DNA from 3 places in the Bradyrhizobium elkanii USDA 76 genome. Region 1 is predicted to be linked to each of the others. Evidence: predicted binding sites of a transcription regulator. Region 1 holds the regulator's gene; each other region holds the start of a gene.
What was found. Region 1 encodes PhoB, which activates phosphate uptake and scavenging genes when phosphate is short. Its sites were predicted from a motif close to TGTCATNNANCTGTCAT; they were not measured.
Positions count from the first base shown of each region.

Region 1 (7,384 bases):
GCGGGGTCGCGACATTGAGCTGGAACTTGAACCGCTCGGCGGCATGCGCCCAGGAGGCCAGCACGTTGTTGTCGTCGCCGGTCCAGGCCACGGTCTTGCCTTCGATCGAGCCGCGATTTTCCTCATAGGTCATGAGGTCGGCCATCACCTGGCAGGGATGCGAACGCCGGGTCAGGCCGTTGATGACGGGGACGGTGGCGTGGGCAGCGAGCTCGAGCAGCGCGTCATGGTTGAGGATGCGGATCATGATCGCATCGACATAGCGCGACAGCACGCGTGCGGTGTCGGCGATGGTCTCGCCGCGGCCGAGCTGCATCTCGGCACCGGTCAGCATGATGGATTCACCGCCGAGCTGGCGCATGCCGACGTCGAACGACACCCTTGTGCGGGTCGACGGGCGCTCGAAGATCATCGCCAGCGTCTTGCCTTCGAGCGGCTTCCTGCCCTTCTCGTGCGCCTTCAGCTTCGCCTTCATGGCGGCGCCGGCGGACAGCATGTTGCGCAGCTCGCCGAGCGGCAGCTCGTTGATATCGAGGAAGTGACGGACCGGCTTGCTCATTATCCCGCCGCCTTCTTCGGCTGCGCCGCCGACAGTACAGAGCACGCGCGCTCGAGCGCGGTGATCGACGTATCGATCTCGGCCTCGGTCACGATCAGCGGCGCCAGGAACCGCACCACATTGTCGCCGGCACCGACGGTGAGCAGCTTCTCGTTGCGCAGTGCTGCGATCAGGTCACCCGACGGCACCACCGCCTTGACGCCGATCAACAGCCCCTCGCCGCGCACCTCCGACAGCACGCCGGGATAGCGGTCGACGACGGAAGCGAGCTTCTGCTTGAGCAAGAGCGACATCTTCTGCACATGTTCGAAGAAGCCGGGTTTCAGCATGACGTCGAGCACGGCATTGGCGGCGGCGACCGCGAGCGGATTGCCGCCGAAGGTCGAGCCGTGCGAGCCGGGCGCCATGCCGGCCGCAGCCTGCGCGGTCGCCAGCACCGCGCCGATCGGGAAACCGCCGCCGAGCGCCTTGGCCAGCGACATCACATCCGGCGTGACGCCCGTGCGCTTGTAGGCGAACAGCTCGCCGGTGCGCCCCATGCCGGTCTGCACCTCGTCGAAGGCGAGCAGCAGGCCGTGCTCGTCGCAGAGCGCGCGCAGCGCCTTGAAGAACGCCTGCGGCGCCGAGCGCACGCCGCCCTCGCCCTGCACCGGCTCGATCAGGATGCCGGCGGTGTGTGGACCGATCGCCTTCTTCACCGCCTCGATGTCGCCATGCGGCACCTGGTCGAAGCCGTCCATCGGCGGGCCGAAGCCTTCGAGATATTTCGTCGAGCCGGTCGCCGCCAGCGTGCCCAGCGTGCGGCCGTGGAAGGCGCCCTCGAAGGTGATGATGCGGTAGCGCTCGCCATGGCCCTTGGAGAAGTGATAGTGGCGGACCAGCTTGATCACGCCCTCCATCGCTTCGGCGCCGGAATTGCAGAAGAACACGAAGTCGGCAAAGCTCTGCTCGCACAGCCGCGCGGCAAGCGCCTCGCCGTCCGGGCTCTTGAACAGGTTCGACATGTGCCAGAGCTTGGTCGCCTGTTCCTGCAGCGCCTTGACCAGATGCGGATGCGCGTGCCCGAGCGCGTTGACCGCGACGCCCGAGGTGAAATCGAGATAACGGTCGCCGTTGGTTGCGATCAGCCAGGCGCCCTCACCGCGCTCGAAGCCGAGATCGACCCTGGCGAAGACGGGGAGCAGATGCGACGTGGCAGCGTTGGTCATGGCGTTCACTGACGGTTTTTAAGCCGACAATTGCCGCGCGCCTTGACGCCAGCGCAGCAACGGCCAGCTTCGGAAAACAAAACGGCCGCCTTTGCGGGCGGCACGTGGTGGGCATTCTATGCTGCGGTCAGTAAGTGTCAATCGCCACGAAGTGGCCTTCCTGCAATGCGAAACGAGCGCAATCCGGAGCATTCCGGTGCGGTGGAAAAGCCTCATCGCGATGCTTAACTGTGTGGGAACATGTGGACGCACGGCCGCGGACTCTTGCGCCAGAGTCACGCCATATTGTAGCGTTTGGCCTGTCGGGTACGACATCTCGTGCGGCGGTACTGGACCCTCTAAGTAGCCTTCGTGTCTCGCGTAAACGTTCGGGCGCAACACCGTGCCCGGCGAGGGCTAAGGGATTCTGGCCGCAGGGATATTTGTCCAGATTGGCTCGCAGCGCCGCTCCAATGATTGGCCGGCGCTACGCGAAGGGAAGAATGCGATGACTGTATTGACCTGGTCCGACGATCGCGTCGAGCAGCTGAAGAAGCTCTGGGAGTCTGGCCTGTCGGCCAGCCAGATCGCGGCGGAACTTGGCAATGTGACGCGAAACGCCGTGATCGGCAAAGTGCATCGGCTCGGCCTCTCCGGCCGCGCCAAGGCACCCTCCACGGCCGCGCCGCGGCAGCGCAAGGCCCGCCCCGCCCAGCACATGATGCGGGTAGCGCGGCCGGTGTCGCGCGGCAACACCGCGCTGGCGCACGCCTTCGAGGTCGAGATGGAGCCCGATCCGATCTCCTACGACAATGTGGTGCCGATGAGCCAGCGGCTGTCGCTGCTCGAGCTCAACGAGGCCACCTGTCACTGGCCGGTCGGCGATCCCTCGAGCCCGGAATTCTTCTTCTGCGGCGGCAAGGCGCTCGCCGGCTTGCCCTATTGCGCACATCACTCGCGCGTCGCCTACCAGCCCGCCGCCGATCGCCGCCGGCCGTCGGCGAAACCGCAGATCAAGTGAGCACTCGGGAAAAGACGGAAGAACTCAAAAACAAATCCCCGCGAAAGCGGGGATTTTTTTGTGGCTCGTGGCCCATTACATCACCGGCGTCGTCCCGGCGAAAGCCAGGACCCATAATCACTAATGCGTGTTGTTAGAAAGCCGTCTGGCCACGTGCCGATTACGCCGGCCGCGGCGTATGGGTCCCGGCTTTCGCCGGGACGACGCCGGTGATGCGGCTTGCGATGGCCACGCGCCCGTTACGGCTGCGGCTCGGCCTTGGCAAAGCGGTCGTCGAGCGCGTAGCCGGCGCCGCGCACGGTGCGGATCGGATCCTGCTCGCGGCCGGGATTGAGCAGCTTGCGCAGGCGGCCGATATGCACGTCGACGGTGCGCTCATCGATGTAGATGTCGCGGCCCCAGACGCTGTCGAGCAGCTGCTCGCGGCTGAACACGCGGCCGGGATGCTCGAGGAAGAATTCGAGCAGGCGATACTCGGTCGGCCCGAGATCGATCGGGCGGCCGGAGCGCGCCACGCGGCGCTTCTCGCGGTCGAGCTCGATGTCGCCATAGGTCAGCACGGTCGCAAGCCGCTCCGGGCTCGCGCGGCGCAACAGGCCCTTCACCCGCGCCAGCAGTTCCGGCACCGAGAACGGCTTGACGATGTAATCGTCGGCGCCGGTGGCAAGTCCGCGCACGCGCTCGCTTTCTTCGCCGCGCGCGGTCAGCATGATGATCGGAAGCTGCTTGGTCTCGGGCCGCGCCCGCAGGCGACGGCACAGCTCGATGCCGGACAGGCCCGGCAGCATCCAGTCGAGGACCACGAGGTCGGGAACGCGCTCCTTCAGCCTCGTGTCGGCATCGTCGCCGCGCCCCACCGTCTCGACATCGTAGCCTTCCGCATCGAGGTTGTAGCGCAACAGCGTCGTCAGCGCTTCCTCGTCTTCGACTACCAGAATGCGTGCGCTCATCGGTTTAAGTTCTTTCTCTGTGGTGATCCGTTGCCCAGACGCAAACCGAAACGCTTACTTCCTTGAGCATAGTCCCCGCGGAAACGATTTGTCGCGAGGATCATCCAGTTTCGCTCTTGCCGGTCCCGCACTTGCCGATCATGCCTCAGTTGCCCGGCACCGTGGTGGCAAAAGTGGTCATGTCCCCCTTCGGGCGCTTGTCGGTGATCTGCTGGCCCTCGATCATGTAGAACACGGTCTCGGCGATATTGGTGGCGTGATCGCCGATCCGCTCGATGTTCTTGGCGCAGAACATCAGATGGATGCAGAACGAGATGTTGCGCGGATCTTCCATCATGTAGGTGAGCAGTTCGCGGAACAGCGAGGTGCAGATCGCATCGACCTCCTCGTCGCCCTTCCAGACGTTCATCGCCGCCGGCAGGTCGTGCGCGGCGTAGGCGTCGAGCACCGACTTGACCTGCGACAGCACGAGGTCGGTCATGTGCTCGAGGCCGCGGATCAGCTTCAGCGGCTGGAAATCGCTCTCCAGCGCCGCGACGCGCTTGCCCATGTTCTTGGCGAGGTCGCCGATCCGCTCGAGGTCGGTCGCGACACGCATCGCGCTGACGATCTCGCGCAGGTCGATCGCCATCGGCTGGCGGCGCGCGATCGTCAGCACCGCGCGCTCTTCGATGTTGCGCTGCAGATTGTCGATCTCGATGTCGGCGGCGACCACGCGCTTGCCGAGCGCGACGTCGCGACGGATCAGCGCGTCGACCGACTCGGTAATCATCCGCTCGACCAGGCCGCCCATCTCGGCGACCAGGCGCGTCAACTCCTGCAGATCGCTGTCGAATGCCTTGGCGGTATGTTCAGAAGCCATCGCTTGTCTCCCTCAACCATGATCCCGGGGATCATGGTTTCGTGTCCTGAATTTTAGCATGATCCGATCGGAAAACCGGTTCCCACTTTTCCGGATCATGCTCTAGCCGAACCGGCCGGTGATGTAGTCCTGGGTGCGCCGATCGCTCGGTGAGGTGAAGATCTTGTTGGTGTCGTCGAACTCGATCAGCTCACCGAGATACATGAAGGCGGTCTTGTCGGAGACGCGCGCCGCCTGCTGCATGTTGTGGGTGACGATCGCGATCGTGTAGTCCTCGGAGAGCTCCTGGATCAGCTCCTCGACCTTGGCGGTCGAGATCGGGTCGAGCGCCGAGCACGGCTCGTCGAACAGGATCACCTCGGGGCGCACCGCCACGGTGCGCGCGATGCACAGGCGCTGCTGCTGGCCGCCGGAGAGCGACAGGCCGGAGGCGTTCAGCTTGTCCTTGACCTCGTTCCACAGCGCGCCGCCGCGCAGCGCCTTCTCGACCCGGTCGTCCATCTCGGACTTCGAGATCTTCTCGTAGAGGCGGATGCCGAAGGCGATGTTCTCGTAGATCGTCATCGGGAACGGCGTCGGCTTCTGGAACACCATACCGACCCGCGCGCGCAGCAAGTTGAGGTCGAGCTTGGGGTCGAGAATGTTGGTCTGGTCCAGCATCAGCTGGCCGACCGCGCGCTGGCCCGGATAGAGGTCGTACATCCGGTTGAAGATGCGCAGCAGGGTCGACTTGCCGCAGCCGGACGGGCCGATGAACGCCGTGACGCGGTTGGTGCCGAGCGTCAGGTTGATGTTCTTCAGCGCGTGGTGCTCGCCGTAATAGAAGTTGAGGTTGCGCACCGTGACTTTCGGCGGCGCTTCCGGCAGCGGAACCTGGGGAACGTGGCCCGCGGCAGTCGTGGAGACGGAAAGCTCGGTCATTTTGCGGCCCTTTCGGCACCAAGGATACGCGCGCCGATATTCAACGCGAGCACGGTGAATGTGATGAGCAGCGCACCGCTCCACGCCAGCTCTTTCCAGTAGGCGTAGGGGCTCTGCACGAAGTTGTTGATGGTCACCGGCAGGTTGGCCATCGTCTTGGTCAGATCCAGGCTGAAGAACTGGTTCGACAGCGCGGTGAACAGCAGCGGCGCGGTCTCGCCGGCGACGCGGGCGGTCGCCAGCAGCACGCCGGTGATCAGACCCGATCGCGCCGCACGATAGGCGATCCGCTTGATCACCAGCGAACGCGGCAGGCCGAGCGCGGAGGCGGCCTCGCGCAGCGGATTGGGCACCAGGAGCAGCATGTCCTCGGTGGTGCGCAGCACGACCGGGATCACGATCACCGCGAGCGCGAGGCTGCCTGCGATCGCCGAGAAGCCGCGCATCGGCACCACCACCGCGCCATAGATGAACAGGCCGATGATGATCGAGGGCGCGCTGAGCAGGATGTCGTTGATGAAGCGGATCACCGAGGTCAGCTTGTCGTGCTTGCCGTATTCGGCGAGGTAGGTGCCGGCGAACAGGCCGAGCGGCGCGCCGATGCCGACGCCGATCACCGTCATGATGAGCGAGCCGACGATGGCGTTGAGCAGGCCGCCTTCGGTCGAGCCGGGCGGCGGCGTGTTCTGGGTGAACAGCTGCACGCTGAGGCCGGTAAGGCCGTTATAAAGCAGCGTGATCAGGATCAGCGCCAGCCAGGTGACGCCGAACAGCGCCGCGCCGACACAGAGTGCGCGGATGACGATGTCGCTGCGGCGGCGGGATTTGTAGATCGGGTTCATGGCGTTACTTCCCCGCCTTCTTTTCAAGCCGCATCAGCATCAGCCGCGCGCCGGCGAGCACGAAGAAGGTCAGCACGAACAACAGCAGGCCGAGCAGGATCAGGCCGGACTGGTGCAGGCCGTCGCTCTCGGCGAATTCGCTAGCGATCGCCGCCGAGATCGTGGTGCCCGGCGCGAAGATCGACGACGAGATCCGGAACGAGTTGCCGATGATGAAGGTCACTGCCATGGTCTCGCCGAGGGCGCGGCCGAGCGCAAGCATGATGCCGCCGATCACCCCGACGCGGGTGTAGGGGATCACGACGCTGCGAACGACTTCCCAGGTGGTGCAGCCCATGCCGTAGGCGGCCTCCTTCAGCACCGGCGGCACGGTCTTGAACACGTCGACCGAGATCGCGGTGATGAAGGGCAGCACCATGATCGCAAGGATCAGCGCGGCGTTGAACAGGCTGAGATAGGACGGCGGGCCTGCGAACACCGCGCCCAGCACCGGGACGCCCTCGAAGATCCGGATCATGAAAGGCTGGAACGTGTTCGCCAGGAACGGGCCAAGCACGAAGAAGCCCCACATGCCGTAGATGATCGAGGGGATGCCGGCGAGCAGCTCGATCGCGATGCCGATCGGGCGGCGCAGCACTTGCGGGCAGAGCTCGGTGAGGAACACGGCGATGCCGATGCCGACCGGAATGGCGATCAGCATCGCGATGACCGAGGTGATCAGCGTGCCGTAGATCGGGCCGAGCGCGCCGAGCACCGGCGGATCGGCCGAGGGCGCCCAGCGCTGCGTCCAGAGGAAGGCGAAGCCGTATTCCTTCATCGCCGGCCAGGCGCCGACGATCAGCGACAGGATGATGCCGCCGAGGATCAACAGAACCGAAATCGCCGAGATGCGGGTGATCCAATAGAAGGTGAGGTCACCGAGCTTGAAGGCGCTGAGGGCCTTGGCGCGATCGTAAGGTCCCGCGGCTTCCATCACATCGCTCTGAACAGCCATGTCTGCCACGCCAATCCCCTCTTTAGTATGCAAAAGCCACGCAAACCG
Region 1 covers NZ_CP066356.1:8,278,895-8,286,278, forward strand. The annotation lists gene argF (ornithine carbamoyltransferase) at 1-559, opposite strand, end outside; gene JEY66_RS39245 (aspartate aminotransferase family protein) at 559-1,767, opposite strand; gene JEY66_RS39250 (GcrA family cell cycle regulator) at 2,255-2,767, shown strand; gene phoB (phosphate regulon transcriptional regulator PhoB) at 3,007-3,717, opposite strand; gene phoU (phosphate signaling complex protein PhoU) at 3,863-4,579, opposite strand; gene pstB (phosphate ABC transporter ATP-binding protein PstB) at 4,682-5,500, opposite strand; gene pstA (phosphate ABC transporter permease PstA) at 5,497-6,342, opposite strand; gene pstC (phosphate ABC transporter permease subunit PstC) at 6,347-7,336, opposite strand.

Region 2 (7,384 bases), 1.5 Mb from region 1:
CCGCCAGATCGTGGGTCACGACGATCGCGGCGAGCCCGAGCTCGCTGACGAGGTTGCGCATCAGGTCGAGCAAACGCGCCTGCACCGAGACGTCGAGGCCGCCGGTCGGCTCGTCCATGAACACCAGCCGCGGCTCGGTGACGAGGTTGCGAGCGATCTGCAGCCGCTGCCGCATGCCGCCGGAGTAGGTCCTCGGCGCATCGTCGATGCGGCCGGTATCGATCTCGACCCGCTCCAGCCAGGTCGACGCGGTGTCACGGATGCGGCCGTAATGATTCCAGCCGACCGCCATCAGCCGCTCGCCGACATTGGCGCCGGCCGACACGCCCATGCGCAGGCCCTGCGCCGGATCCTGGTGCACGAAGCCCCAGTCGGTGCGAAACAGGAAGCGCCGCTCGGCCTCGCCCAATTCGGCGAGATCGCGCAGCACGCCGTCGCGCATCCGGTAGGACACCCGGCCCGCGCTCGGCGCGAGCTGCGCCGAGAGCAGCTGCAGCAGCGTCGACTTGCCGGAGCCGGACTCGCCGACGATCGCCAGCACCTCGCCGGGATAGAGCGCGAACGAGACGTCGCGGCAGGCGGCAAGCCGGCCGTAATCCTTGGCAAGCCCCTCGGCCACCAGCAACGGCTCGTCGTTGTCGAGGCTCGATAGCTCAGACATGCGCCTTCTCCTTGTGCGGCGCCGCGCTCTCGGTGCCGTGATGGCCGGCCGCCTGGCGCTGCTCGCAGAAGTCCGTGTCGGAGCAGACGAACATCCGCCCGCCCTTGTCGTCGGTGACGATCTCGTCGAGATAGGAATTGTCGGCGCCGCACAGCGCGCAGGGCGCGTTGAAGCGGTAGCGCGTGAACGGATGATCCTCGAAGTCCAGCGACACCACCGTGGTGTAGGGTGGGATCGCGTAGATGCGCTTCTCGCGGCCGGCGCCGAACAGCTGCAGCGCCGCGCAATTGTCCATCTTCGGATTGTCGAACTTCGGCGTCGGCGACGGGTCCATCACGTAGCGCGCGTTCACCTTCACCGGATAGGCGTAGGCGGTGGCGATATGGCCGAAGCGCGCGATGTCCTCGTAGAGCTTGACATGCATCAGCCCGTATTCGGCGAGCGCGTGCATGCGCCGCGTCTCGGTCTCGCGCGGCTCGAGGAAGCGCAACGGCTCGGGGATCGGCACCTGATAGACCAGCACCTGTCCGGCATGCAGCGACGCCTCGGGAATGCGATGCCGGGTCTGGATCACGGTCGCGTCCGTGGTCGAGGTCGTGGTCGCGACGCCAGCGGTCTTGCCGAAGAATTTGCGGATCGAGATCGCGTTGGTGGTGTCGTCCGAGCCCTGGTCGATCACCTTCAGCACGTCGTCGGGACCGAGGATCGCGGCCGTCACCTGCACGCCGCCGGTGCCCCAGCCATAGGGCATCGGCATCTCGCGGCTCGCAAACGGCACTTGGTAGCCAGGGATCGCGATCGCCTTGAGGATCGCGCGGCGGATCATCCGCTTGGTCTGCTCGTCGAGATAGGCGAAGTTGTACGTCGGCGCGTTCATTCCGCGGCCTCCTGCATTTCCACGGCCGCGCTGGCTTCCGCAAACTCCTGCCGCAGCTTGCGCAACAGGCCGAGCTCGGACTGGAAGTCGACATAGTGAGGCAGCTTGAGATGCTCGACGAAGCCGGTCGACTGGACATTGTCGGAGTGCGACATCACGAACTCCTCGTCCTGCGCCGGCGCCGCCGCCTCCTCGCCGAGCTCGCGCGCACGCAGCGCGCGATCGACCAGCGCCATCGACATGGTCTTGCGTTCGCTCTGCCCGAAGGCGAGGCCATAGCCGCGGGTAAAGCACGGCGCCTCGGTCGTCGAGCCCTTGAACTGGTTGACCATCTGGCACTCGGTCAATTCGATCCAGCCGAGCGGCACGGCAAAGCCCGCGTCCTCGGCGAAGAACTCGACCTCGACCTCGCCGAAGCGGATCTCGCCAGCGAAGGGGTGATTGCGGCCGTAGCCGCGTTGCGTCGAGTAGCCGAGCGCGAGCAGGAAGCCCTCGTCGCCGCGCGCCAGATTCTGCAGCCGCAGATCGCGATCAGCCGGAAAGCTCAGCGGCTCGCGCGTGAGGTCGCCGACCGGCGTGTCGCTATCTGCCTGCGGCGAGGGTTCGATCAGACCATCACGGCCGAGAATGTCGGTGACCCGCGGCGTGGCGGCCTGCGAGGCTTCCGCGGTCGCCGGCTGCTCCGGCACAAAGCCTTCCGCGAGCTGCGGATCGAGCAGGCGATGGGTGTAGTCGAAGGTCGGCCCCAGGATCTGGCCGCCCGGAACGTCCTTGAACGTCGAAGAGATCCGCCGCCGCACCTGCATCTCGCCGGTGTTGACCGGCTCGGTGGCGCCAAAGCGCGGCAGCGTGGCGCGGAAGGCGCGGACCAGGAAGATCGCCTCGATCATGTCGCCGCGCGCTTGCTTGATCGCGAGCGCCGCGAGCTCGCGGTCGTAGAGCGAACCTTCGGTCATCACACGATCGACACCAAGCGCGAGCTGCTCGGAGATCTGTGCCAGCGTCACCTCGGGCACGTCGCGGTCGCCGCGCCGCTCATGCGCGAGCAGCCGATGAGCATTCTCGATGGCGCGCTCGCCTCCCTTGACGGCTACATACATCGCTCACCCTCCGCTTGCGATCAGCCGCGTGGTGCGCGGGATCGCCACAATGGCATCGTCATGGACCAGCACGACATCGATGCCGCGCGGGAACAGGGCTTCGTTGATCGCAAGCCGCTGGAACAGGTCGCGTGGCTTGATCATCGCCTGCAACACGGCGCTGCCGTCGATGCCGGGCCCTTTCAGCTCGAAAGCCGGGCCCTGCGACAGGCTGTCGACCTGCAGGATCAGCGTGGTCGACCGGTCAGGATATTCGCTGCTGCCGAATGTGAATCGATCGAGCGCCGGCAAGCTCGCGGCGTCGCCGACCAAAGCGAAGCTCGCGATCGAGGAATCGGTGATCACCGGCGCGCTGGCGTGAAACTTCAGCCAGCGGGCGACGTCCGGCGTCGCCGACATCGCAGCATCAAGCCAGATCGGCGTGTCGTGATCGAACAGCGTCAGCGCGATGGCGGCCGAGCCGCGCATCATGCCGGCCGGTGTTCCCACGCTCGCGGCGACGCGCTGCACGCTGCCCGGGCGCGCCATCGCATCCATCACGGAACGGAAAGTCGACTGCGCCGACAGCACCTTGTCGGCAAAGCCCGCGGGCATTTCGGCAATCGTCGTCATTGCATCATCCCTCACCGCGCACCATCGTGTAGAAATCGACCCGCGTCGCCGCGGTTTCCGCTGCCTTGCGGCCTCGTTCAGCGTTCATGGCGACGCGCAGCGGCGCGATCACCTTGGCCTCCACCTCGCCGGACAGCTCCGCCGACTGCATCATGGCGTCGCACAGCGCGATCATCTGCGCCTTCCGCGCGTCGCGGCCGAGCGTGTAGCCGAAGCCGACCTCGCCGGTCGCAAGCCGCACCGCCGCGCGCGACACCGTCGCCTCGCCGAGATTGAACGGCGCACCGTCGCCGCCGATCCGCCCGCGCAGCATCACAAGGCCGTTTTCCGGCTCGCGCAGGTTCTCATGCGCGGGCACCGCGATCGCCGCCAGCCTGCCGGCGATATCCGCAGCGGCGGCGTGCGCCAGCACCGTCATCGCGGCCTTGCGCTGGGCCTGTTTGCTGTTTGGTCCGGTCGAACTCATGGGCAAACCTTTGGGCAACCTTGCTTGCATCAAGTTGTCTATGATACTAGACAACTTGATAGCGGAGCGCCATGACTGTTTCGTGACAAACCAAAGATTTCTGGTATCACCGCGCCATGAGCATGCAGGAAAGTTCCGGCGTCGCCTTGTGGCGGCAGGTCGCCGACGGCATCGAGCGCGGCATCGCTGACGGCCGCTTTGCCGCCGGCGAAAAGCTGCCCGGCGAGATGGAGATCGCCGAGACGTACCGGGTCAACCGGCACACCGTGCGGCGGGCGCTCGCCGCATTGGCCGAGCGCGGCCTGGTGCGCGCCGAGCGCGGCAGCGGCACCTATGTCGAAGCCCAGCGCCTCGCCTATCCCCTGCGCTCACGCACGCGATTTTCCGAGATCGTCGGCGCCGGCGGTCACGAGCCGCGCGGCCAGTTGATCGAGGCAGGCGACGACGTTGCCAATCGCGAGATCGCACGCGAACTGGGCCTGAAGATCGGTGCGCCACTGATCCGGATCGAAGCGGTGCGCCTCGCCGACCGGACGCCGATCTGCGTTTCCACCACCTGGCTGTCGGCCGAGCGGTTTCCCGATGCCGGCAGCGTATTCGCCAACGTTCGCTCGATGACCAAGTTGCTCGGACATTACGGCGTCAAGGACTACCACCGCGCCTCGACCCGGATCACCGCGGCGATCGTCGATGCGACCGACGCCGCGCGGCTCGACCTGCCGCTGGGACGACCCGTGCTGGTGGTCGACGCCACCGACGTCGACATGCTGGACCAGCCGCTGGTGACCAAGCGCTCGCGCTTCGCCGCCGAGCGCGTCGAGTTTCTGGTCGAGAACGGCTGACGTGCTTCTGCTCCCTCGCCCCGCTCTTGCGGGGAAAGGGTTGGGGTGAGGGGCTGTCTCCGCGACTTCGAAAGCTTTGAGTGTGCGGAGAGTCCCCCTCACCCGGAATTTGCGCTGCGCGAAAATTCCGGCCTCTGCCCGCACGCGGGGAGAGGCGAAGAAGAAGCTACACCACCGCCCTTTGCCCGATGATCGCAAAGCGCAGCTTGCTGGAGATGAAATCGATCGCGGCAACCGCGATCAGGATCATCAGGATCAGGAACGACACCTTCTGCCATTCCAGCACGCGGATCTGCTCGGCGAGTTGCAAGCCGATGCCGCCGGCGCCGACGATGCCGATGATGGTCGCCGAACGGGTGTTGGACTCGATGAAGTAGAGCACCTGCCCGGCGATCACGGGCAGCACCTGCGGCAGCAGGCCGAAGCGGATCTCGTGCAGCGGGTTGCCGCCGGAGGCGCGGATGCCCTCGACCTGCTTGCGATCCGCCGCCTCGATCGCCTCCGAGAACAGCTTTCCGAACGCGCCGAAGTCGGACACCATGATCGCGAGCACGCCGGCGAACGGGCCGAGGCCGACGACGTTGATCCAGACCAGCGCCCAGATCAGCGTGTCGACGCCGCGGATCGAATCGAGGAAGCGGCGCACCGGAAAGCGGATCAGGTTGGAGGGGATGATATTGCGCGCCGCCAGCAGGCTGACCGGCAGCGCCAGCAGCGCGGCAAGCGTGGTGCCGAGCAGCGCGATCGACAGCGTCTCGCCGAGCGCCTGCATGTAGAGCGGGAACGACGAGCCCGGATTCGGCGGGATCATCAGCATGGTGATCCAGCCGAGCTGGCTGAGGCCCGCGATCAGCCTGGACGGCGAGAAGTCGAGATCGACCAGGCCGAACACGAAGATCGCAAACGCCGCCACGATCATCGCCGGCAGCGCCAGCCGCGCCGAGGCGGGCCGGTCGAAGGCGTCGGGATATTTCGCGCGCAGCTCGGGCGTATCCGGCTTCGGCAGCTGGCTCATCGCCGGGTCTCCTTACCGAATAGCCGGCCGCGCAGCCAGCCGGTCGAGATATCGATGATGAAGACCGTGATGATGATGGTGACGAGGATGGCGCTGACGTCGGAATAATAGAACTTGCGGATCGCGACCACGAGTTCCTGGCCGATGCCGCCGGCGCCGACAAAACCCATCACCGAGGCTTCGCGGACATTGATCTCGAAGCGCAGCAGCGCGTAGCTTGCATAGCCGGCCGAAACCTGCGGCAGCACGGCAAAGCGCATGCAGGACAGCCAGCTCGCGCCGGTGGAGCGGATGCCCTCGACCGGCTTCATGTCGGCATTCTCGACGATCTCGGCGAACAGCTTGCCGAGCGCGCCGGTCGAGTGAATCGCGATCGCCAGCACGCCGGCCATCGGCCCGAGGCCGAACGCGATCACGAAGATCAGCGCAAACACGATGCCGGGCACCGTGCGGGCGAATTCCAGCAGGCGGCGCACCACAAAGCGCAGCCACGGTCCCGGCGAGGTGTTCTGGGCCGCGAAGAAATTCAGCGCAAAGGCGAACACCGCGCCGGTCAGCGTGCCGACATAGCTGATCAGCAGAGTCTCGCCGAGCATCTTCAGCCACTTCTTCCAGCCCCAGAACCATTCAGGAAGATCGGTCCAGACCCGCGCGCCCGAATCAAGCGTCAGGATGCGGTCGAAATAGCTGACGAAGTTGCCGAAATAGGTGAACAGCGTGCGCAGGTTCACCTCCGCGCCGAACGCGGCGATCACCAGCACCGCACAGAACGCGGCCACCGCCAGCGCAGCCTTGAGCCGCTTGCGTGCGACGGACCTGCGGTAAGCGTCTTCCAGCGTGGCCAGTTGCTGCGCCGGAAGAATGGATACGGCGGTCGCCATCGACGCGTGCCAGTCCGGTTCGAGTTGAGCAGAAAGGGCCGGGCTGTCGAGCCCGGCCCTCGTGATTCAGGCGATCAGCTCGCCTTCTTCTTGCGCAGATTGTCGACGAACTTGATCAGCTCGATGGTGCCGTCCCAATCCTTGGTGGTGGCGGGATGGAAGCCCTTCTTCTGGCCGTCGGAGAGACGGTCGAAAGCGGCCTTGTCCTTGGTCGGGGCGTCGAAGAAGGCCTTCGCGATCGCGGCCTTCAGATCTTCCGGCAGATCGGCGTTGTAGGCATAGGGACCGTTGATGATCGGCGCCGACTTGTGGATGATGCGAAAATCGTCCTTCTTCATCGCCGAGCCGTCGGCGTTCTTCAGCATGCCCTTGTGCAGCATCTGGGCCAGCGTGGAGTCGTCGTCGCTGGTCCACTGATTGGCCGCCATATCGACGGTGCCCTGCGCCAGCGCCAAGACGGCGTTCTCGTGGCTGCCGGTGAACACGACCTTGCCGAAATAGGTATCCGCATCGTGGATGCCCATCTTGTCGAGCTCGAAGCGCGGCACGTTGTTGCCCGACGTCGAGTTCGGATCGACCAGGCCGAGATTCTTGCCCTTCAGGTCATCGACGCTCTTGGAGGGGCTCGACGCCTTGACGAAGAATACCGAGTAATAGCCGGTCGAACCGTCCGCGTTGATGTCGTTGGCGAAGGCGTCGGTCTTGACGCCGGTCAGGCGGGCGCGCGCGAACGAGGCCGAGCCGTAGCTGGCGATCTGGATGTTGCCGGCGCGCTGACCTTCGATAACGGCCGCGTAGTCGTTGGCGATGCGCAGCGTGACCTTCACGCCGAGTTCCTTCGACAGGTACGCCACGAACGGCGTCCAGCGCTCGGTGACGCCGGAGGCGTTCTCGGCCGGCACCACCGCGAAGGTGAGCTCCGGATATTTT
Region 2 covers NZ_CP066356.1:6,815,145-6,822,528, forward strand. The annotation lists gene phnK (phosphonate C-P lyase system protein PhnK) at 1-661, opposite strand, end outside; gene JEY66_RS32690 (alpha-D-ribose 1-methylphosphonate 5-phosphate C-P-lyase PhnJ) at 654-1,538, opposite strand; gene JEY66_RS32695 (carbon-phosphorus lyase complex subunit) at 1,535-2,638, opposite strand; gene phnH (phosphonate C-P lyase system protein PhnH) at 2,642-3,250, opposite strand; gene phnG (phosphonate C-P lyase system protein PhnG) at 3,255-3,716, opposite strand; gene phnF (phosphonate metabolism transcriptional regulator PhnF) at 3,833-4,558, shown strand; gene phnE (phosphonate ABC transporter, permease protein PhnE) at 4,725-5,573, opposite strand; gene phnE (phosphonate ABC transporter, permease protein PhnE) at 5,570-6,454, opposite strand; gene phnD (phosphonate ABC transporter substrate-binding protein) at 6,529-7,384, opposite strand, start outside.
Region 2: a site for PhoB is predicted at 3,788-3,804, ahead of phnF (phosphonate metabolism transcriptional regulator PhnF). Genes of this name have one in related genera too.

Region 3 (7,384 bases), 4.4 Mb from region 1:
GCGGCGTCAAGGCAAGGCCAACTCGTGGTAAAGTCAGGCGAACTTGCCGTCGATCCACGGTCGGGCTAGGACAGGCCATGGTCTTGTTCGCGATGGTCGCATTCGTATCAACCGCCGGTGCTGCACGATGACGCCGGTCGCGCTCACCATTGCCGGCTCGGACTCCTCGGGCGGGGCGGGCATCCAGGCCGACCTCAAGAGCTTTGCCGCGCTCGGGGTCTATGGCGCCTCCGCGATCACGGCGCTGACCGCGCAGAACACCATGGGGGTCAGCGGAATCCATCCGGTGCCCGCGTCATTCGTCACCGCCCAGATCGACGCGGTATTCTCCGACCTCGAGGTCGGCGCGGTCAAGATCGGGATGGTGGCACAGGCCGAGACGATCGCGGCGATCGCCGATGGGCTGAGGCGCTGGGCGCCGCGCCACATCGTGCTCGATCCGGTGATGGTCGCAACCTCGGGCGATCGGCTGCTTGCCGCCGAGGCGGTCGATGCGCTGAAGACCCTGCTGTTTCCGCTGGCCTCGCTGATCACGCCGAACCTGCCGGAAGCGGCCGCGCTGCTCAACGAGCCGGTCGCCTCAAGCGAGGCCGACGTCGAGCGACAAGGCAAGCGATTGCTGGCGATGGGATGTCGCGCGGTGCTGGTCAAGGGCGGCCACGGCCACGGCGCCGACAGCATCGACTATCTGATCGATGCCGAGCGCAGCATCGCGCTGGCTGCGCCGCGCATTGCGACCGCCAATACGCATGGCACCGGCTGCTCGCTGTCCTCGGCGATCGCAGCGGAGCTCGCGAAGGGCGAGGGCATGGAGACCTCCGTGCGCAACGCCAAGGCCTGGATCACCGAAGCAATCGCCGCTGCCGATCGTTTTGCCGTCGGCCGCGGCCATGGGCCGGTGCATCACTTTCACAAGTACTACTGATTGCCGTGACTTGTAGCCCGGATGAAGCGTAGCGAAATCCGGGAACGGATGATGCGCGGAAGCTCCCCGGATTGCGCTTCCCTTCATCCGGGCTACGCACCTCGCGTCGTTCCATCGCGTTACGCAGGCAACACACCGCCTCTTCCACGCAGCCGCGACCGCCGATGTCGCCAGATTGTCGCACGCTGCTGTTATCCGCAGGGCAGGGGCGTGCTGCTGATTCTCGTTAACTGTTTGTGGGGCCTTGGGTCGCGGGGATCGTCATCGCCTTGTCACAGGAATCTGTTAGGTGCACAGGCATGGGAAGTGACTCCTTGAGTGAAGAAAGTCCCGAGCGGCACTTTCGCACTTTGTTTATCTCCGATGTCCATCTCGGAGCCCGCGGTTCGCAAGCCGACCGCCTGCTGGACTTCCTCCGCTCTCACGATGCCGACACGATCTACCTCGTTGGTGATATCGTCGACGGCTGGGCGCTGAAGTCGAACTGGTACTGGCCGCAGACCCATAACGATTTCGTGCAGAAGATGCTGCGCAAGGCGCGCAAGGGCGCCAAGGTGATCTACGTCCCGGGCAACCACGACGAGTTCCTGCGCAAATATTACGGCACGCATTTCGGCGGCATCGACGTGGTGGAGAACACCGTTCACACCGGCGCGGACGGCAAGCGCTACCTCGTGATCCACGGCGACATTTTCGATCTCGTGGTGCAGAACGCGCGCTGGCTCGCCCATCTCGGCGACAAGGCCTACGACTTCGCGATCCAGATGAATCGCTTCGTCAACTTCTTCCGCAAGATGTTCGGCGTGCCGTACTGGTCGCTGTCGCAATGGGCCAAGCTGAAGGTCAAGAAGGCGGTGAACTATATCGGCGCGTTCGAGGCGACGCTTGCCGGCGAGGCACGGCGCCACGGCTGCGACGGCGTGATCTGCGGCCACATCCACTACGCGACGATTCATGACGAGCACGGCATCCGCTACATGAATTGCGGCGACTGGGTGGAGAGCTGCACCGCGCTGGCCGAGCATGAGGACGGCCATTTCGAGATCATCACCTGGACCGACCCGGTGCGCCGGATCGCGCCGGTTCCGCGAGTGACGGCACGCGCTGCATGACGCATATCCTGGTCGCGACCGATGCGTGGCATCCCCAGGTCAACGGGGTTGTCCGCACGCTGACCATGATGGCACAGGCGGCGAAATCGCTCGGCGTCGAGGTGAGCTTCCTGACGCCGGACGAGTTCCGCACCTTCGCGATGCCGAGCTATCGCGATCTCCGGCTGGCGCTGCCCTACCGGGCCAAGGTCGCAAGTCTGATCGAGGCGGCGAGGCCCGACAGCATCCATATCGCGACCGAGGGCCCGATCGGGCTTGCGGCGCGCCGCTATTGCCGCAAGCGCGGCCTGCCGTTCACGACGAGCTTCCATACCCGCTTCCCCGAATACGTCTCGGCGCGGACGCCGGTCCCGGAAGCCTGGGTGTGGCGGGCGCTGCGCTGGTTCCACCGGCCGAGCCGGGCGGTGATGGCGGCGACCCCGGCGCTGGCGGCCGAGTTGCGTCAGCGCGGCTTCCGCAACGTGGTGCTGTGGTCGCGCGGCGTCGATACCGCGCTGTTCCATCCGCGCGACGTCGATCTCTGCCTGCCGCAGCCGGTCTATCTCAGCGTCGGCCGGGTGGCGGTGGAGAAGAACCTGGAGGCCTTCCTCGATCTCGATTTGCCGGGAACCAAGGTCGTGGTCGGCGACGGCCCGGCGCGGGCGGCGCTGGAGAGGAAATATCCGGACGCCGTGTTCCTCGGTGCCCGCCATGGGGAAGAATTGGCTGAGATCTATGCCGCGGCCGATGTGTTCGTTTTCCCGAGCCGGACCGATACGTTCGGTCTGGTGCTGCTTGAAGCGTTGGCGAGCGGCCTGCCGGTTGCCGCTTTTCCGGTCACCGGTCCCCGCGACGTGATCGGCGCGGCGCCAGTCGGTGTGCTCGACGAGGATCTGCGCCATGCCTGCCTGGAAGCGCTCAGCATCCCGCGGCAGGCCTGCGTCGATTTCGCCGCGCTCCACACCTGGCAGGCGTCGGCCCGGGTGTTCATCGACCGTTGCATGAACGTCCGTCCCGCGCCGCCGGATGGCGAGGGGGAGGCGTTCGAATTTGGTGCCGAAGAGCACCATTTCGCCGTCCTGCCGACACCTCAGCCAAACTCACGCTAGTTGGGTCACGCTAAAGCGTCTTGCCCGCCAGCCCGTCGCCGCGATACAAATCGCGAATGACGGACACCGTTCTCAATCCACCCGTCGCTGCCGCGGACATCGATGCCGCCGCAAGGGTGGTCGCGCCGTTCGCGGTGCGCACACCGCTCCTGACTTTCCCCGTTCTCAACGAACGCGTCGGCACCCAGGTCTTCCTCAAGCCCGAAATGCTGCAGCGGACCGGATCGTTCAAGTTTCGCGGCGCCTTCAACAAGCTCGCCTCGATCCCGCAGGACAAGCGGAGCGGCGGCGTCGTGGCGTTCTCCTCCGGCAACCACGCCCAGGGCGTCGCCGCGGCGGCCAAGATCCTCAACATGCAGGCGACCATCGTGATGCCTGCGGACTCGCCGATCACCAAGCGCGAGCGCACCAAATCCTATGGCGCCGAAGTCGTGCTCTACGACCGCGATCGCGACGACCGCGAGGCGATCGCCAACGGCATTGCCGGCAAGCGCGGCGCGACCTTGGTGCGCCCCTACGACGATCCCTTCGTGATCGCGGGCCAGGGCACCGCCGGCCGCGAGATCGCCGAGGACATGGCTGCGCTCGGACTGACGCCGGACATCGTGGTTGCGCCGGCTTCAGGCGGCGGATTGATCGCGGGCGTCGCGACCGCGGTGAAAGCGAAATATCCGCAGGCCCAGGTGATCGTCGCCGAGCCCGCGGGCTATGACGATCACGCCCTGTCGCTCAAGGTCGGACATCGCGAGGCGCATCCGGTCGCGGCGCGGACCATCTGCGATGCGCTGATGGCGATGATGCCGGGAGAGCTGACCTTCGCCATCAACAGCAAGCTGCTGGCGAACGGTGTCAACGCCACCGATGACGAAGTCGGCGCCGCCGTCGCCTTCGCCTATCGCGAGCTGAAGCTCGTGGTCGAGCCCGGCGGCGCGGTCGGACTCGCCGCGCTGCTTGCCGGGCGGATCGATGCCAAGGGCAAGAACGTCGTCATCGTGCTGTCGGGCGGCAATGTCGACGCCGACCTGTTCGCGAAACTGGTTGCCTGACACCGGGTTAGGCACAGATGCTGCCGCGGTACATGAGCTGGCTCACGTTGCGTATGCAGGTCCATGGGACATGAATGCTTCGCGCATCAGTCGTCGTGCGCGGGTCAAGCCCGGCAATGACCAGATATGAAAAGTCGAGGTTACGAGAAGAACGCGATCTTCTCGGCTTGGCTCATGCGGCGGATCGGCGCGAGTGGATCGTTGGCCGCGACGCTTGGCCTTTTCAGAAGACCGCTGGCGATGATCGTCGAGCCGAGTGAGATCTCCGCTGCGGGAGCAAGGGCAGGCTCAACGGCGGGCGGGAGAGGCGGCGGCATCACCAGAGTCTCGGCAATCGGCGCCGCCGCTCGCGGTGCCGGCTCCATCTTGACTTCGGCTCTGACCTCGACCTTCGGCGCCGGTGCAGGCTCGGGCTGAATGGCTGGCGCAACCATTTCCGGCTCAGCGGCCATTGCCTCGGCGACGCGCATCTCCTCGGCGGCGCGCATTTCCTCCGCGATCGCCTCCTCGTCGATCGGATCGGGCGCACCCATCTCTATCGCGATCAGGTCGAGCACCGCCTCGTCATGGGCGTCGGCCGCCGCTTCGTCGGAGACGCGGGCGAGTTCTGCGGCCTCGGCTTCGGCCAGCGCGGCTTCAGCCTTGATCCAGGCTTCGCTCGGTTGCGGCAAGACGGCCGTAGCGGCCTCAGTGCCGGGCATAGCGGCGGGAATCGCGGCTTCGACGTTCGGCGTCGCAGCGGCCTCCTGAGGCGGCGCTGGCGGCGTAGCGGCCATATCGGGGGCTGCACTTTCGGCCACCGGTGGCGACGCGGGGGCCGCTGCTGGCGGCTCCGCAACCGGCGCCTCGGCCACATCAGGCTCGGCCGCAGGCGTCGCCGCCTTGTCCGGATCGAACTCGCTCAGGCGGCGTGCCAGCGCAGCGAAGCCGGCATCCAGTACGGCCTTGGCGTCGTCCATCGAGACCTCGGCAGCACCGGCCTCGATCGCGCTGACCTGCGAATCGATGATGTCGCAGATCCGGCCGTCATTGCCGATCTCGCGCAGCCGCCAGGAGATCTCCCTGATCACCCGCACGCCCTTGCGCACCGGCGCGAGGCTCTGCTCGAAGCTGATGCCGTCGAGCGCGGCGATGGCGGAGGCCTGGGCGGCCTCGATTGCGCCGCGCAGGGCGGCCAGCGCCTGCGCCAGCTGCTCGTCCCTGATCGCCGCTGCGGCGGCTTGCCGCTGCGCGCTGAGGCTTTCCTCGATCCGAGCCACGGCATCGAGCACCATGCGGGTATCGGCATTGCGGTTGCGCTTGGCGTATTCGCCGAGGAACCAGCGGCCCCGCGAGGTTTCCATGAAGGCCGCGCTGATCGCAGCATAGTCCTCCTCGCTCGGCAGGGCCGCGCGGGCGGATATCGGCGACAGGGCGAATGCTTCTTCGGCCATCACAATCTCTCCGCGCAAATCACTGCGCGTTACGCTAACGATCACCACGATATCGCGCGAATCGCAATTGAATTGATGTCTTCCGAATCACAAATCCCCATCGCAGCAAAGGTTGCATCGCGGCGATTCGCGCGCAGCCTTGCGGCATTCTATGCCACGCTGTTCGGCATGACCGGGGTTCACCTGCCGTTTTTCACGGTGTGGCTGAAGGCGATCGGCATCGACGCCACCTGGATCGGCATCATCACCGCGGTGCCGCCGGTGACGCGCTTCACCGTGCTGCCGCTGGTCACCGCGGCGGCGGAACGGCGCCAGATGCTGCGCGGGGCGATCATCGCCACCGGATTCGCTACGGCGTTCGGCTTTGCCGTGATCGGCACCCAGCACCAGCCGTTCGTGCTCCTGGCGATCTACGCGCTGACCTGCTGCGTCTGGACTCCGATGGTGCCGCTCACCGACGCCTATGCGCTGCGCGGCGTCAGGCAATTCGGGCTCAGCTACGGACCGCTGCGGCTCTGGGGCTCGGCCGCCTTCGCTGTCTGCGCGCTGCTGAGCGGCTTCCTGCTCCGCTATGTCGCGGAGGTCGACCTGATCTGGATCATCACGGCCGTGACGGTGCTCGGTGCGCTGGTCGGGCTGACGCTGCGGCCGCTGGGCCGCCCAGTGGCTGCCGTCACACCTGCGGCCGGCGCGCCAAAACTGCTGCGCAATCCCACCTTCCTCGCCATCATCGTGTCCTCGGCGCTGATCCAGGGCAGCCACGGCGCCTATTACATCTTCGCATCGATTGCCTGGCAGCAGGCCGGCTTCAGCGGCCTGACGATCGCTTGTCTCTGGGTGCTCGGCGTGATCGCCGAGATCGTGCTGTTTGCGGCCTCGCCGCGCTTCACGCTGCCGTCGGCTGTGCTGGTGATGATCGCGGCCGCCAGTGCCGCGGCGCGCTGGGCGATCACCGCGCAGGACCCGCCGCTTGCGGTGCTTGCAGTGGTGCAGCTCGGACACGGGCTGAGCTTCGGCCTGACGCAGGTCGGCGTCATGGGCCTGATGGTGCACCACGTGCCGGTTCACGTCATGGCGCGCGCGCAAGGCTATCTCACCGCCTGCGGCGGCATTGTCGCGAGCACCACTGCGATCGTCAGCGGCATGGTCTATGCCCGCTTCGGGCTCGGCGTCTACGACATGATGGCGGCAATGGCGGCCACGGGCGGGCTCGTGATGTGGCTGGCGCGCAAGCGTCTCACAGATTAGCCCCAGAGCGCGGCGTCGGGTGGATAGACCAGGCTGCCCTCGTAGCGCAGGCCGTGGTCGCGGTCCTTCGCCAGCAGCAGCGGGCCGTCGAGATCGACGAAGCGTGCCTGCTGCGCGATCAGCATCGCCGGCGCCATCGCAAGCGAGGTCGCGACCATGCAGCCGATCATGATCTCGAAGCCGAGCGCACGGGCGGCATCCGCCATCGCCAGCGCTTCGGTCAGGCCGCCGGTCTTGTCGAGCTTGATGTTGACGGCGTCATAGCGGCCGCGCAGGCCGGCAAGCGAAGCGCGGTCGTGCACGCTCTCGTCGGCGCAGACCGCAACCGGGCGCCGGATCCGCCCCAGCGCCTCGTCCTTGCCCGCCGGTAGCGGCTGCTCGATCAGGGTGACGCCGGCATCGGCGCAGGCCGCGAGATTGGCGGCGAGGTTGTCCTCGGTCCAGGCTTCGTTGGCGTCGACGATCAGCTCGGATCGAGGCGCCGCCTTGCGCACGGCGGCGATCCGTGCGCCGTCGCCATCGCCGCCGAGCT
Region 3 covers NZ_CP066356.1:3,533,425-3,540,808, forward strand. The annotation lists gene thiD (bifunctional hydroxymethylpyrimidine kinase/phosphomethylpyrimidine kinase) at 128-925, shown strand; gene JEY66_RS16845 (UDP-2,3-diacylglucosamine diphosphatase) at 1,225-2,037, shown strand; gene JEY66_RS16850 (glycosyltransferase family 4 protein) at 2,034-3,125, shown strand; gene JEY66_RS16855 (threonine/serine dehydratase family protein) at 3,182-4,171, shown strand; gene JEY66_RS16860 (hypothetical protein) at 4,312-5,445, opposite strand; gene JEY66_RS16865 (MFS transporter) at 5,680-6,852, shown strand; gene dgcA (N-acetyl-D-Glu racemase DgcA) at 6,849-7,384, opposite strand, start outside.
Region 3: a site for PhoB is predicted at 1,185-1,201, ahead of JEY66_RS16845 (UDP-2,3-diacylglucosamine diphosphatase). Genes of this name have one in related genera too.